2 linked regions of the Labrenzia sp. PHM005 genome follow. The protein of the gene in region 1 interacts with the protein of each later gene in a pairwise test. Links are inferred from orthologs where the notes say so. Each region holds a gene or a part of one and is shown on either strand. Other genes may lie near its edges. The genes, in order: FJ695_RS24165 and ileS.

Region 1 (4,353 bases):
TAGGAGGCGGATATGAATGTAAATGTCAGCAATCCTTCCGCCGATGCAACGGCTAACTCAACGGGCCCATCGACCGCGCCCCACAAGGAAGAAGCCATCTACATCTACCAGGCGCCGGTCCGGATCTGGCACTGGGTCAACTTCTTCGCCATTCTGGCGCTTGGGATTACCGGATATCTGATTGGCTCGCCACCACCGTCTGTCGGCGGAGAAGCCTATTTCAGTTACCTGTTCGGCTGGATCCGGTATCTGCATTTTGCAGCCGGATACATCTTTACGGTCGCTTTCCTTTTCCGGGTTTACTGGGCGTTTGTCGGCAACAAACATGCCCGGCAGATCTTTCTGCCGCCAGTGTGGCGCGGCAGTTTCTGGACCGAGCTGCTCCACGAAGTGAAGTGGTACGCCATGCTCACCAAGGAACCGATGAAATATGCCGGGCACAATCCGCTGGCGACCCTGACGATGCATGTAATGTTCGTTTGGTGCACCGTGTTTATGATACTGACCGGTTTTGCGCTTTACGGCGAGGGCACCGGTATGGGCAGCTGGCAGTTCGAGTACTTCTCAAGCTGGATCATCCCGATCTTTGGACAAAGCCAGGATGTGCATACCTGGCACCATGTCGGCCTTTGGGTGATCGTGTGTTTTGCAATCACCCACATCTATGCGGCTATTAGAGAAGACATCATGTCCCGCCAATCGATCATGTCATCGATGTTCTCCGGTTGGCGAACCTTTCGCGATGACAAGCCGATCGCGGACGAATGACATGTTTGCCGCGGGTACAAAGCTCGCGGCCCCTCTCACTATCTTCGGCGGGCGCTAGCGCCCGCTTCTTTTTGCCTGCTTTCCAAGACAACATCCGGGCTGACAGTTCGCATGGAAAACTGCCATTTCCTATTCGCGCCCGTCCCTGACGCGTAATCTTTCTTTCCAATAATCAAACATTATGGAAACTTATAATCCACCTTTCTTTGGGCATCAAACTTAAAACACTGATAAATCCGCCACTTCAGCTCATGCGGCGAGTTGGCACAGCGATTGCTCAATAGAAACGAAAGGGACGCATACAGTTGCATACAACGCCAGCAGCCGATCCGGCGGCTTGGCGCGGGAGGAATACCATGGGAGAGGGAACTCCCGCCGTGCTGGTTCTCGGGATCGGGAACCTGCTCTGGGCGGACGAAGGGTTTGGCGTGCGCGCCGTTGAAACCCTGCATCAGCATTACTGTTTCAGTGACAACGTCAAGGTCATGGACGGTGGCACGCAAGGCGTCTATCTGGTTCAGCATATACGCGACGCCGACATCCTGATCGTTTTTGATGCAGTCGATTACGGCCTCCCCCCAGGTACCTTGAAACTCGTTCACGGTGACGAGGTGCCGAAGTTTCTCGGCGCCAAGAAGATTTCCCTGCATCAGACCGGCTTTCAGGAAGTTCTCGCCATGGCAGAAATGCTCGGCGACTACCCCAAACATCTCCTCTTGATCGGTGTGCAGCCTGTGGAACTGGAAGACTACGGCGGCAGCCTGCGCCCGGCTGTCAAAGCACAAATCGCCCCAGCCATTGATGCCGCCCTGACCTTTCTGGAAAAACACGACGTCTTTGCAGAAATGCGCTGCGACCAGCTCGGCGAAGACGACACCATCGCCAGCCTGGAAATGACCCTTGGCCGCTATGAAGGCGGCCGGCCGGACGCCGTCAATGCCTTCCGGCATGGCGACAGCCGGGTTCTTGCCGGTGATGGCTGGTCGGGGCCGGACGACTTTGACGCCGAGGTCGCCGAAATGGTGGCGCGCACTGGGGAGCCGCGCTGATGTGCCTTGGCATCCCCATGCAGGTGATTTCGTCGGATTTCGGCTTTGCCCGCTGCCGGGCAGACGACGGCGAACATGACATCGATGTCCGTCTGGTTGGCCCTGTCGAACCCGGCACCTGGGTGCTGACGTTTCTGGGCGCGGCCCGCGACATTCTCGATGCGGAGACCGCCAAACGCACCGCCGACGCCGTTGAAGCTTTGAGGCTGGTGGCGGACGGCCACACCAATGTCGATCACCTGTTTGAAGATCTGATCGCCCAGCGCGCTTCAGCCTCAGAAGAGGCAAGGGATACAGAAAAAAGGGAAGGAACCGGCAATGTTTTCGCCGCTGCTGACGTCAATCATTGACCGGGAAGGTCTTAAGGTCGTCGACGAAGCCGGCCTGGATGGCCGAGCTGGAAAGACCATCTTGTCGATGGTGTTTTTCCCAGGCGATGCCAACCGGCTGAGCGAGAGCAACGATGTCGCGGTGATCCTGCCGGAACTGGTCAAAGCCTTTGATGGCAATGTGACTGCCTTTGTCGTTGCCCGGGATGCAGAGCGCGATCTGCAGCGCCGCTACCGGTTCAACAGTTTTCCAAGTCTCGTTTTCCTGCGCAAGGGCGACTACCTCGGCACCATTCAGGGCGTGCGCGATTGGGCCGACTATCTGTTGGAGATTTCCGAAATCCTGACGAAAGACCCGACAGACCCGCCGCCCTTCAAATTCCCGGAAGGTTGCGGTGTGGCGCCTCCGGCCCAAGCCCACTGACCTGGCTGTTAGGAGATAAGCACATGAGCAATCCCATCGACCCTTTCAGCCCGTCCCTCCCCGGGCCGCTTGTCGGCCCGGGGAGCCAACCCCAGGATGCCGATGGCGGCACCTTGGAATACATGCAAATGCCGGAAGGCATGATGACCTTCGCTGCGCCCGACCTACCGGAACCGGAAGAAACCACAGGTCTGGAAAACGGATTGGCGGTACTGGACCAGCTGCTTGAAAGCCTTGAAACCTTCACCACAACCGATGCACCGGCACGCCATGACCTCACGCATCTCGACCCAAAGAACCTGGATCTGGTCAATCAGGTTCTTGGCGAGGGAGAAGTCTCGGTGATTGGCGGCAGCCAAATTCAGGCCCAGGAAGCGGTTTTAGCCGGTGTTTGGCGAGTGCGGCGGTCAGCTGACGGTGATCAGGCCGAAGCCGACTATATTGAGGCAGGTGTTTTTCCCTCAGAAATCCTGGAAACGGTTTTCAAGGACGCCCAAGACCACGTGGTGATGCCAGAAAAAGCCGGGCCAAACATCTTCAACGCACCGCCCTTGATCCCTGAAATCAACGAGCATCTCGGTATCCCGCGCAAGACCGGCGTGCCGCATGTGATTAACCTGTCTCTCCTTCCACATACGGAAGAAGATCTCACATTCCTCAACGAGCGGCTGGGCCGGGGCAGCGTGACGATCCTGTCGCGCGGATATGGCAACTGCCGGATCACCTCCACGCAAACGGCCGACACCTGGTGGGTGCAATATTACAATTCCCAGGACAGCCTGATCCTCAACACGATCGAAATCAGCCCGGTGCCCGACGTTGCTTGTGCGGCTTCAGAAGACATAGCCGATTCAGCAGAGCGTCTCGGCGAGATCCTGGAGGTCTACCGGTGAGTGACGGCTTTTTTGGCGGATCTTATGGCGGCGATAACCGCAAGATTGGGACGGCGACACGGTTGGAGTGCAAGATCTGCTGGCACGTCTACGACCCGGCAAAGGGGGACGATTATTGGCAAATCCCGCCCGGAACTCCGTTTGCCAACCTGCCTGATCATTGGAGCTGCCCGGAGTGCGACGCGCATAAGGACGGCTTCATGGTGCTGGAGGACATCTAAATGCGGGATGCGGATGAGCTGACAGCCATTGTTGAGACCACCTTTTCCACCATCCAGCGGACGCGGATGGAAGGCGTACCGGTCTTGAACACGGCTTTGGCTGTCCGCCTTCTTGGGGTGCGCGCCTGGCAGGGTTTTCAGCTCGGAACGCTTTTGACGCCGTGGTTCATGAACCTCATTTTGGTGCCAGAAACGCCGGACGACGCTCTTCTGGCTTCTGGAACCAAACGCACGTTTCGCTTCCCCGCAGGGTCATTTGAATTCATACGCGGCCATGAACCTGCCATCGGCCCCTTTTGGATGTGCTCGCTTTTTTCTCCGGTGTTCGAATTTACCGATCAGGAAACAGCCGAAGCCTGTGCTCTGTCCGCGCTTGGCGAACTCTTTGAAGCCGCCGAAGCCCCAAGTGACTCTGAGGCGGGAATGGCCGCAGTCTGGCGCGGAGAATTGTCCGAGGTTGCTGAGTTGGCTGGAACTGCCGAACCTGCGGACGCTGCTAAACCCGAAGATGCGCCAGCTGATCACTCAAAAGAAGGCCTCTCATCTGAGACCGGTTCAAACGAAGCTGAAACTACCCCTGCCGGATTGAGCCGCCGTGGCTTGCTTACTGGCAATCGATCTGCCGAGGTTCGTCATGAGCCTTGAAGGACATTTGGACATTGTACTGCC
Region 2 (9,270 bases), 570 kb from region 1 along the record:
CGCCGCTATGGAGGCCAATGCCTTCGTCCAGGATATTCTTATCGATACGCTCGAAATCTCCCATGCCGTGACCGGCTACGACTTTCATTTCGGCCGGGCGCGCCAAGGCACGCCTGATTACTTGCGCACAGCCGGGGCCACGCATGGTTTCGGCGTGACCATCGTGCACCGCGAGGAAGATGAAAGCGCTGAAGTGATTTCGTCCTCCCGCATCCGTGAAAATCTCGGCACCGGCGACATTGCCGAAGCCAACGCCCTCTTGGGCTACCGCTGGTTTTTCGACGCCGAGGTACAACACGGCGATAAACGCGGCCGGGATCTTGGATATCCGACCGCCAATTTACGCATGCCGGAAGACTGTCCGCTGCTTCAAGGTATCTATGCGGTCAAAGTGAAACTGGGTGACACCTGGCATGACGGTGTTGCCAGCTACGGCCGCCGCCCAACCTTTGACAATGGCGCGGCCTTGTTTGAAGTCTTCCTGTTTGATTTTGAGGGCGATCTTTACGGTAAGACCCTGCGCGTTCATGTAGTTTCTTATCTGCGCGGCGAAGAGAAATTCGACAGCGCGGAGGCTCTGGTAGCGCAGATGGATCGGGATAGCGAAGAAGCCCGGGCAGCCCTTGCCTCCCTTCAGCCGCTGTCTGAAATTGACCTGAAGCTCCTGGACCTTGCTCCATGACCGCTGAGGCCGGCAGCGGCCACATCGAACAGAACCCGCTGCAGGCCCTGCTGCTGATGAGCTGCGCCATGCTGATCGTGCCGGTGATGGACATCATCGCCAAGTATCTGTCGGCCAGCCTGCATCCGCTGGAAGTTACGCTCGGCCGGTTTTTCTTTCAGTTTCTGGTCTGTCTGTTTTTGGCGCTGGTTTTGGCGCGGCTGCCGAAGGTCGGCGGGAGCCAACCTGCCATCAATTATCTGCGCGGTATCCTGCTCGCGTGCGCGTCCTTGTGCTTTTTCATTGCGATCAAATACATGTCGGTCGCAACCGCGATCTCGATCTTTTTTGTCGAACCGATGATCCTGACGGTGCTGGCCGCTCTCATCTTGAAAGAAAAAGTCGGACCGCGCCGGATCGCTGCTGTTGCCGTTGGACTAGCCGGTGCACTGATCATCCTGCGGCCCAATGTTGCTGAATTCGGCCTGGTGAGCCTGTTGCCGGTCGGAACGGCCGTCCTGTTTGCATTTTATCTACTGCTCAACCGGCTTTATCCGGTCAAAGACGATCTTCTAACTATACAGCTCACAGCTGGGCTGGCCGGGACGCTTTTTCTGTCCACAGCAATGGTGATCAGCACATCCTTCGACATCGGGGATGTCACATTTGTCTGGCCAAACACCTGGCAACTCGGTTTGCTAGCCGTGATTGGCCTGATTTCCTTTGCGACCCACGGGCTTGTGGTCGCAGCGTTTCAACGCGGCAACGCAAGCCTACTCGCGCCGTTGCAATATCTAGAAATCGTCAGCGCCACGTTGTTTGGTTATCTGGTGTTTTCGGATTTCCCGGATGGACTGACTTGGGCGGGCATTAGTCTGATTGTCGGCAGCGGGCTCTATATCACCCACCGGGAGCGGGTGACGCGGCAGAAGGCGTGACAGCCAACCGCTCTTCAGCATTATCTTGGCGCCACTGCCGCCAATACCGATGGGTTTGAGCGAGCAATATCAATGCTGGCAAAGCGCCAACTGGAATGCCGGTATGATCGGCAATGGCCCGCGCTGACAAGATGAACGCCATCGCCAGCATATACAGTAGGGTGTCATAGGCGAGCAGCTCTTTGTCGGCTGCAAAGCGCCACAAAAACAGCATCGGTACGGCCAGCAAGACATACTCGTAGGTAAGCATATAGGGGGATGTCAGCACACTTGCAGATACCAGAGCGGCGGCTTTGAGATCAAACGGCGCATCACTCCACCAAATCCGGACGGTCCAAACCAGACAAGCGCAGCCCACCAAAACCTGTGCGGCCATAGCAATCCCATGCGGCACACCCAGCATTCGAAAAGCAGCAAAGGGGGACAGGTACTTCCAGTATTCAACCAACTCGTCATTCATAAGAGTTGCAGCGAATTTGCTCTGCTCCAGGAACGCGGACCAGATTTCCGGCCCGAACGCAGCAGCAGGAAGGGCGGCAAGCACCAGGGTCGTGATCACCGCGGTTCCGAAAGTTGCCCAGTAGCGCCCTGCCAGTAAAACAAAGGGAATGAGAAAGCCGATTTGCGGTTTGAAGGTCAGGCAGCCGATCAAGAGGCCAGCCAACACAGGTTTTTCCGCTCTCAAGGCCACCAACGCCCCACCCAACAAGGCCGTGGTTAGAAAGCTGTTCTGCCCATGGATCAAAACTCCGATAACAGCTGGAAACGCGCAGACAATCAGCGCGCCCGTCCATGAACCCCAAATCAGGCGCCCCACATAGGCGAGCAGGGCAAGGGACAGGACAAAAAACAGAATGTGAGACACCCAGGCTGAAAACAGTCCAAAAGGGAGAACCGCCAACAAGTATGTCGGCGGATACATAAACGGCAGAAACCCCTCCGCCTCAAAAAATGCGGGCGCAAAGCTGAAGAAGACGTCGTTGTTGTAGACATCAAGCGGTGAGCCGGACAGCGCGACGGCCGATGCCAACCAATAGCAGAAGTAATCGGCGAGCAGGACCAAGCCGTGATCCGGATCCTGAATGAGACCACGGTCGACATAGAAAAAGAGCACGCCAATCAGATAGATCGGCGGGGCAAGATGCAAAAAGACCTGAATGCGATCGGCAGTCAGGATTTTTTCCAGATGTCGCAACGTATCCATCGCCAGAGATCACTCAAGTTTCCGGTCGAAACCAGGGCAGGTATTCCGGTCCTGCGCCTCACCGAAAAAATGCAATGGAAACCCTGCACAATTGCTTAAGCTTCCGAATGTTTTGGAATTTGCGTCGGTTCAGTGACCATAATAAAGCGCGGAGGCATTTCTTGTTGTCCCTCTTTATTCCTTGCCGAACTGCTGCTATGTCCCATGCCATGCAAAAACTGGTTGTCTTAAGCCCCTGGTTAAAGGTGGCGGAAATTAAGCGAATTACCGGCCCGGCCCTCGGCTGACGCACACGCGGCGCCAGGGACCGGGAGAAGCCTCCTTATTCTGCGGCCAGGCAAAAGGCCGCTGTGTTCTCATGTTCTATGATTATGGGCATTGGCCCGACTGACCGGATCCACCAAGCGATGACCGAAGCACCAAAACGCGACTATTCAGAAACTCTCAATCTGCCGAAAACCGAGTTCCCCATGCGGGCAGGTCTTCCGAAAAAAGAGCCGGAAATCCTAGCCCGCTGGCAAAAGCTGGATATCTACAAGACCCTGCGCAATCAGTCCGAAGGCCGCGACAAGTTCATCCTGCATGACGGTCCTCCCTACGCGAACGGCAACATCCACATTGGTCACGCGCTCAATAAGACCCTCAAGGACATCGTTGCCCGGTCAATGCAGATGACCGGCTATGACAGCAACTACGTTCCGGGTTGGGATTGTCACGGTCTACCGATCGAATGGAAGATCGAAGAACAATACCGCTCCAAGGGCAAAAACAAGGACGAAGTGCCGATCAACGAATTCCGCAAGGAATGCCGTGAGTTTGCCGATCACTGGATCGACGTGCAGCGCAAGGAATTCAAGCGCCTCGGCATCGAAGGTGACTGGGATAATCCGTATCTAACCATGCGTTTTGAGAGCGAAGCGGTCATTGCCCAGGAGCTGATGAAGTTCGCCATGTCCGGCCAGCTCTACCGGGGCTCCAAACCAGTGATGTGGTCAGTCGTTGAAAAAACGGCGCTGGCTGAAGCGGAAATCGAATATCACGACTACCAGTCCGACCAGATCTGGGTGAAGTTCCCGATCGTGGAAGCCGGTGGCACCGATGAAGCCGCAGCCGAGCAACTGCTCGATGCCTCTGTTGTCATCTGGACAACCACTCCCTGGACCATTCCGGGTAACCGGGCCGTTTGTTACTCCACGCGGATCAACTACGGTCTTTATGAGGTTACCCAGGACGGTCTGCCCGACGACAACTGGGTGCAAAAGGGTGACTTGCTGATCTTGGCCGATGCTCTGGCTGCGGATGTGTTCAAAAACGCTCGCATTGAAGATTTCTCGCTGGTTCGTGCCGTGTCGCCGGAAGAACTCGGATCTCTCACGCTAGCGCACCCATACCGCGACATGGATCTCGGCGGCTATCAGTTTGATGTTCCGCTTCTGGACGGGGACCACGTCACTGACGATGCTGGTACCGGCTTTGTGCACACAGCCCCAGGCCATGGTGCCGATGACTTTGAGATCTGGATGGCCAACGCCCGTGACCTGGATGAGCGCGGCATCGATACTTCGATCCCGTTCACTGTCGCAGACGACGGCTTTTACACCAAGGATGCGCCGGGCCTTGAAGGCAACCAGGTGATCACCCACAAGGGTGAAAAAGGTAAGGCCAACAAAGCCAACATCGAGTTCCTGAAGGATGCCGGCGCTCTGATTGGCCTTGGCCGGATGAAGCACCAGTACCCACATTCCTGGCGGTCCAAGAAGCCAATCATCTTCCGCAATACGCCGCAATGGTTCGTCTATATGGACAAGAAATTGTCTGGTGAGGGCGACACACTGCGCACCCGGGCTCTCAACGCGATTGACGAGACTCGCTTTGTACCGGGCTCCGGTCAGAACCGTTTGCGTTCGATGATCGAAAACCGCCCGGACTGGGTTCTCTCCCGCCAGCGCGCCTGGGGTGTCCCGATCACAGTTTTCATCAACAAGGACACATCCGAAGTTCTTAAAGACGAGACGGTCAATCAGCGGATCTACGACGCGTTTGTCGCCGAAGGTGCCGATGCGTGGTTCGCAGAGGGCGCCAAGGAAAGGTTCCTTGGCAATGATTTCGCTGCGGACGAGTGGGACATGGTTATGGACATCCTGGATGTCTGGTTCGACTCAGGATCCACTCATGCCTTCTGCATGGAAAAACGCGCCGACCTCAACCCGAAGCGTAAACCGCAGGGCGGCAAGGATTATGTCCTTTATCTGGAAGGATCGGATCAGCATCGCGGCTGGTTCCATTCGTCCCTTCTGGAAAGTTGCGGCACCCGCGGCCATGCGCCATACGACGCGGTTCTGACCCACGGCTTCACCATGGCCGAAGACGGCCGCAAGATGTCCAAGTCTCTGGGTAACCAGGTGTTCCCACAGGACATCATCAAGCAGTATGGTGCCGACATCCTACGCCTTTGGGCGGCCTCTTGTGATTATTCCGAAGATCAGCGGATTGGCCCGGAAATCATCAAGACCAGTGTCGACAGCTACCGGAAACTGCGCAACACACTGCGCTGGATGCTCGGCTCGCTGGCCCATGCAACCGGCGAAGAAGTCTCTGTTGCGGACATGCCAGAGCTGGAACGCCTGATGCTGCACCGGCTTGCAGAACTCGATGAAATGGTGCGCGAAGCGTATTGGGAGTACGACTATAAAAAGATCTTCCATCAGCTGTTCACCTTCATGACGGTGGAGCTGTCGGCGTTCTACTTCGACATCCGTAAGGATGCGCTGTACTGCGATGCAGCGTCTTCTGTGCGCCGCAAAGCTTCTCTTTATGTCATCGACAAGCTGTTTAATTGCCTGGTGACCTGGATGGCTCCCATGCTGCCGTTCACGATGGACGAGACCTGGGTCTCCCGCTACGGCGAAGATACGTCCGTCCATCTGGAGCAGTTCCCGGCGGTCCCGTCCGAGTGGAAAGACGAAGCGTTGGCGGCCAAATGGGCGAAGATCAAGACGGTCCGCCGTGTGATCACCGGCGCATTGGAGATCGAACGCCGCGAAAAGCGGATCGGGTCTTCTTTGGAAGCACATCCGGTCGTTCATGTGACCGATGCGGATCTGATGACAGCACTGGAAGGCCAAGATATGGCCGACATCGCGATCACCAGCCAGTTGACCCTGTCGGCTGAGGCAGCGCCCGAGACTGCTTTTACTTTGGACGACACCAAAGGTGTTGCCGTGGTGCCGGCCATGGCTGAAGGTCAAAAATGCGCCCGCTCCTGGAAGATCCTTCCGGAAGTCGGTTCTGACGCCGACTATCCGGACGTGACTGTTCGGGACGCAAACGCTTTGCGCGAGTGGGATGCAGCCCACGCGGCCGCATAATTGCCGGAGCAGCCAGTGACGCCCGACGGCAACCAGCCCAGTGAACCACTAAAACGCCCCTATATCTGGGGGCGTTTCAGCGGGTTTGTGTTTGTCATTGCCGCCGTTTGTCTCATCCTTGACCAAGTAACAAAAGTCTGGATTGTCCACAGTGCCGACGTGGCAACGAATGGACCAATCAAACTTCTGCCGATTCTGGACCTGATCCTGATCTGGAACCGGGGAATTTCCTACGGACTGTTTCAACAGGACAGTGATCTTGGCCGTTGGCTGCTTGCTCTTTTTACGGTCGCAGCAACAATTGCCTTGTGGGTCTGGTCCACCAGAGTTCCGTCGAAACTCCCTGCCCTTGCGCTCGCTCTGATTATCGGCGGCGCCATCGGAAACGGTATCGACCGTGTCGTCTATGGCGCGGTTGTCGATTTCGTCTATTTCCACGTTGGCAGCTTTTCCTGGTACGTCTTTAACCTCGCCGATGTGTGGATCGTTGCAGGCGTAGCAGGTCTCCTGTATGACAGTTTCACAAATGGTCCTAATTCAGCCGCAAATTAGCGCTTTAAAGACCAAATACGATCGTGATGAGCATGACCCCGGTCGATAATCCCGGGTCATTATGAGGATATACTGTGGTGTGGACGCTGGGCGATTTCATCTCCAAGAGTTTTGTGTTGGCTGCGGTGACAGCTCTTGCAGCCTGCCAAGCAGCGGATGGGACGACCGTTGCCCCAGATACCGCCCTTGTGAACAACCTCATGGCTGGGCTTGGGGCAGTCGATCCTAATAAGAAAGAGATCGACTACAAGCCACGCGCTCCTCTTGCGATGCCAGCTGAAGGTAGCAACTTACCGGAGCCAGAAACACAAGTTGCTGGGACCAACGCTGCGAATTGGCCACAAGAGCGAAACAACGAAGAGCTGAATGCGTTACGCGAGCGCTATAAAGAGTCGTATGACTATAATGGCGACCTTAAGCGGTTGACACCTGAGCAGATGGCAGGCTTCGAGATTGTTGGATCAGAGAAGAAAGAATTTAAGCCCGGCAAAGTGGATGTTCAGCGCCCAGATGGTTCGACCAACCGCATCTCAATAGAAGAAATGAAAACAGGTTCAAAACGCTTCGATGAGCTGAAGCAGCAGAAAGACGGATCAAAAAGCGCAGAATTCGCTCTGAAAAGAAATTATCTCATTGAGCCACCTGCAGCTTACAGCACGCCGTCGGCGGATGCCCCGATGCCATCTGCGAATATCGAGGTCAAAAAAACCTTCGCACCGCTCCAACGTGACCATGAATCCAACCGGTTGGATCCGCGTTGCCTGGAAGGAAACGCGAAGTACTGTTGATGACATTGGCCTGACTGGCATTCAGGCGAAAATAACAAATATTTAATGCAGCCTCCGGACTTCTTAGCCCTATATGGGTCTGAAGGCCGGAGGCTTTTTTGTATGGGCAGGAAATAGGAGCCCCTAGTGACTGGATTGCATCGATTATTTCAATCGACATGCCGCTGCTGGACTGCACCCCGGGTGCTTTGCGCGGGTTTGTTGACAACAACCATTCTCGCCGTGTCGGCTACTGTTCCAATAACCGAGCATGCATTCGCGGCTGAAACGGCGCAAGAGGACATCGTCATTGCGCCCAATTTGGAACGTTTCGTTTTGGAGAACGGACTGGAGGTGGTGGTCATCCCGGATCGCCGTGCCCCAGTCGTCACCCATATGCTCTGGTACAAAGTCGGTTCCGCCGATGAACCGGACGGTCAGTCTGGAGTCGCGCATTTCCTTGAACACCTGATGTTCAAGGGTACGACAAACAATCCGGATGGTGCCTTCTCCAAGATGGTCGCAGACCGTGGCGGACAAGAAAACGCCTTCACGAGCCTGGATTACACCGCCTACTTCCAGCGGGTTGCCAAAGAACACTTGCCGCTCATGATGGAGCTTGAGGCAGACCGAATGGAAAATCTTGTTCTCAGCGATGAGGTCGTTGCGCCGGAACGGGATGTTGTGCTGGAAGAGAGGCGGGACCGGGTCGACAGTCAGCCCAGATCCCGGCTCCGGGAAGCAATGAACGCGATCACCTTTGTTAATCACCCCTATGGCTCTCCGGTGATCGGCTGGGAAAGCGAGATTGAGGCATTAAATGCGGAGGCTGCGATCGCCTTTTATGATCGCTTCTACACCCCCAACAATGCAGTTCTGATCGTTGCCGGCGACGTTGACCCAGACAATGTAAAAGAGTTGGCGAAGGCCACTTATGGGAAAGTCGCCCGGCGGGCCGAGCCTGGTAACCGTGTGCGTCCTGCAGAACCGCCGCTGTCAGGTGAACGCCGAATTGCTGTTACTGATCCGCGGGTCCGGCAGGAATCTGTTTCGCATACCTGGATCGTCCCCAGCCAAACAACCGGTGAAGGCCGGACGCCCGAAGCCCTGGATATCCTCGCCTATATCCTCGGAGAAGGACCGACGAGCCGCTTGCATAAAAAACTGGTTCTTGAGACGGAAACCGCCATTAGCTCGGGCGCCTATTATCAGGGTGGTGCGCTAAACCAAGGCCGATTTTATGTCTATGTCTCACCGCGGCCTGGCCATACCTTGGAAGAAGTTGAAGCGTTGGCAGCAGAAGAACTGCAAAAGCTCTTGGACACGGGTGTCACCGACGAAGAAGTGGAGCGCGCCAAATACAGCATGATCGCAAGCTCAATTTATGCGCAAGACAGCCAGTCCGGCCTTGCCCGTTTGTTTGGCTCGGCACTCACCACCGGACTGGCGGTTGACGATGTGCAAACCTGGCCCAGTCAAGTCCAAGCCGTAACAAAAGACGATGTTTTGGAAGCTGCCCGAACCTACTTATCGGGTGTTCCTGTGACCGGGGAATTGAGAATCCCGCAGCCTGACACCGAAGCAAGCGGCCCGGATAAATCCGGCAAGGAGTCTTGATCATGAACCTTCTGCGTATTCGTTCCAAGACACTGGTCGCATCTGCGCTCCTTGCCGTTATCATGCTGCTCGGTAGCCGCACAGCTTGGGCCGTCGAAATCCAGAAAGTGATTAGTTCTGAAGGCATCGAAGCTTGGCTGGTGGAAGATCACACCGTTCCGCT

The links.
Region 2: the proteins of FJ695_RS24165 (region 1) and ileS interact in binary tests that used the Escherichia coli proteins (3 or more experiments, as listed by UniProt). The link is inferred for Labrenzia sp. PHM005 from one-to-one orthologs.

The regions. Positions count from the first base shown.
Region 1 is NZ_CP041191.1:5,334,449-5,338,801, forward strand. Bases 1-2,970 are described here. They hold FJ695_RS24165 (HyaD/HybD family hydrogenase maturation endopeptidase), read left to right. Parts: upstream 1-1,124; coding sequence 1,125-1,817; downstream 1,818-2,970. Other genes in these bases: FJ695_RS24155 (HupE/UreJ family protein), read left to right, coding at 1-3; cybH (Ni/Fe-hydrogenase, b-type cytochrome subunit), read left to right, coding at 13-768; FJ695_RS24170 (HypC/HybG/HupF family hydrogenase formation chaperone), read left to right, coding at 1,817-2,167; FJ695_RS24175 (hydrogenase-1 expression HyaE), read left to right, coding at 2,136-2,570; FJ695_RS24180 (hydrogenase expression/formation protein), read left to right, coding at 2,594-2,970. Outside these bases: more of FJ695_RS24180, read left to right, coding at 2,971-3,463; FJ695_RS24185 (rubredoxin), read left to right, coding at 3,460-3,684; [NiFe]-hydrogenase assembly chaperone HybE, read left to right, coding at 3,685-4,329; FJ695_RS24195 (nickel-dependent hydrogenase large subunit), read left to right, coding at 4,319-4,353.
Region 2 is NZ_CP041191.1:5,897,432-5,906,701, forward strand. What follows is about bases 2,858-6,371. They hold ileS (isoleucine--tRNA ligase), read left to right. Parts: upstream 2,858-3,210; coding sequence 3,211-6,171; downstream 6,172-6,371. Other genes in these bases: lspA (signal peptidase II), read left to right, coding at 6,187-6,371. Also shown: FJ695_RS26710 (bifunctional riboflavin kinase/FAD synthetase), read left to right, coding at 1-682; FJ695_RS26715 (DMT family transporter), read left to right, coding at 679-1,599; FJ695_RS26720 (glycosyltransferase family 87 protein), read right to left, coding at 1,562-2,803; more of lspA, read left to right, coding at 6,372-6,723; FJ695_RS26735 (hypothetical protein), read left to right, coding at 6,798-7,511; FJ695_RS26740 (pitrilysin family protein), read left to right, coding at 7,713-9,107; FJ695_RS26745 (pitrilysin family protein), read left to right, coding at 9,110-9,270. UniProt on the Escherichia coli protein: Catalyzes the attachment of isoleucine to tRNA(Ile). As IleRS can inadvertently accommodate and process structurally similar amino acids such as valine, to avoid such errors it has two additional distinct tRNA(Ile)-dependent editing activities.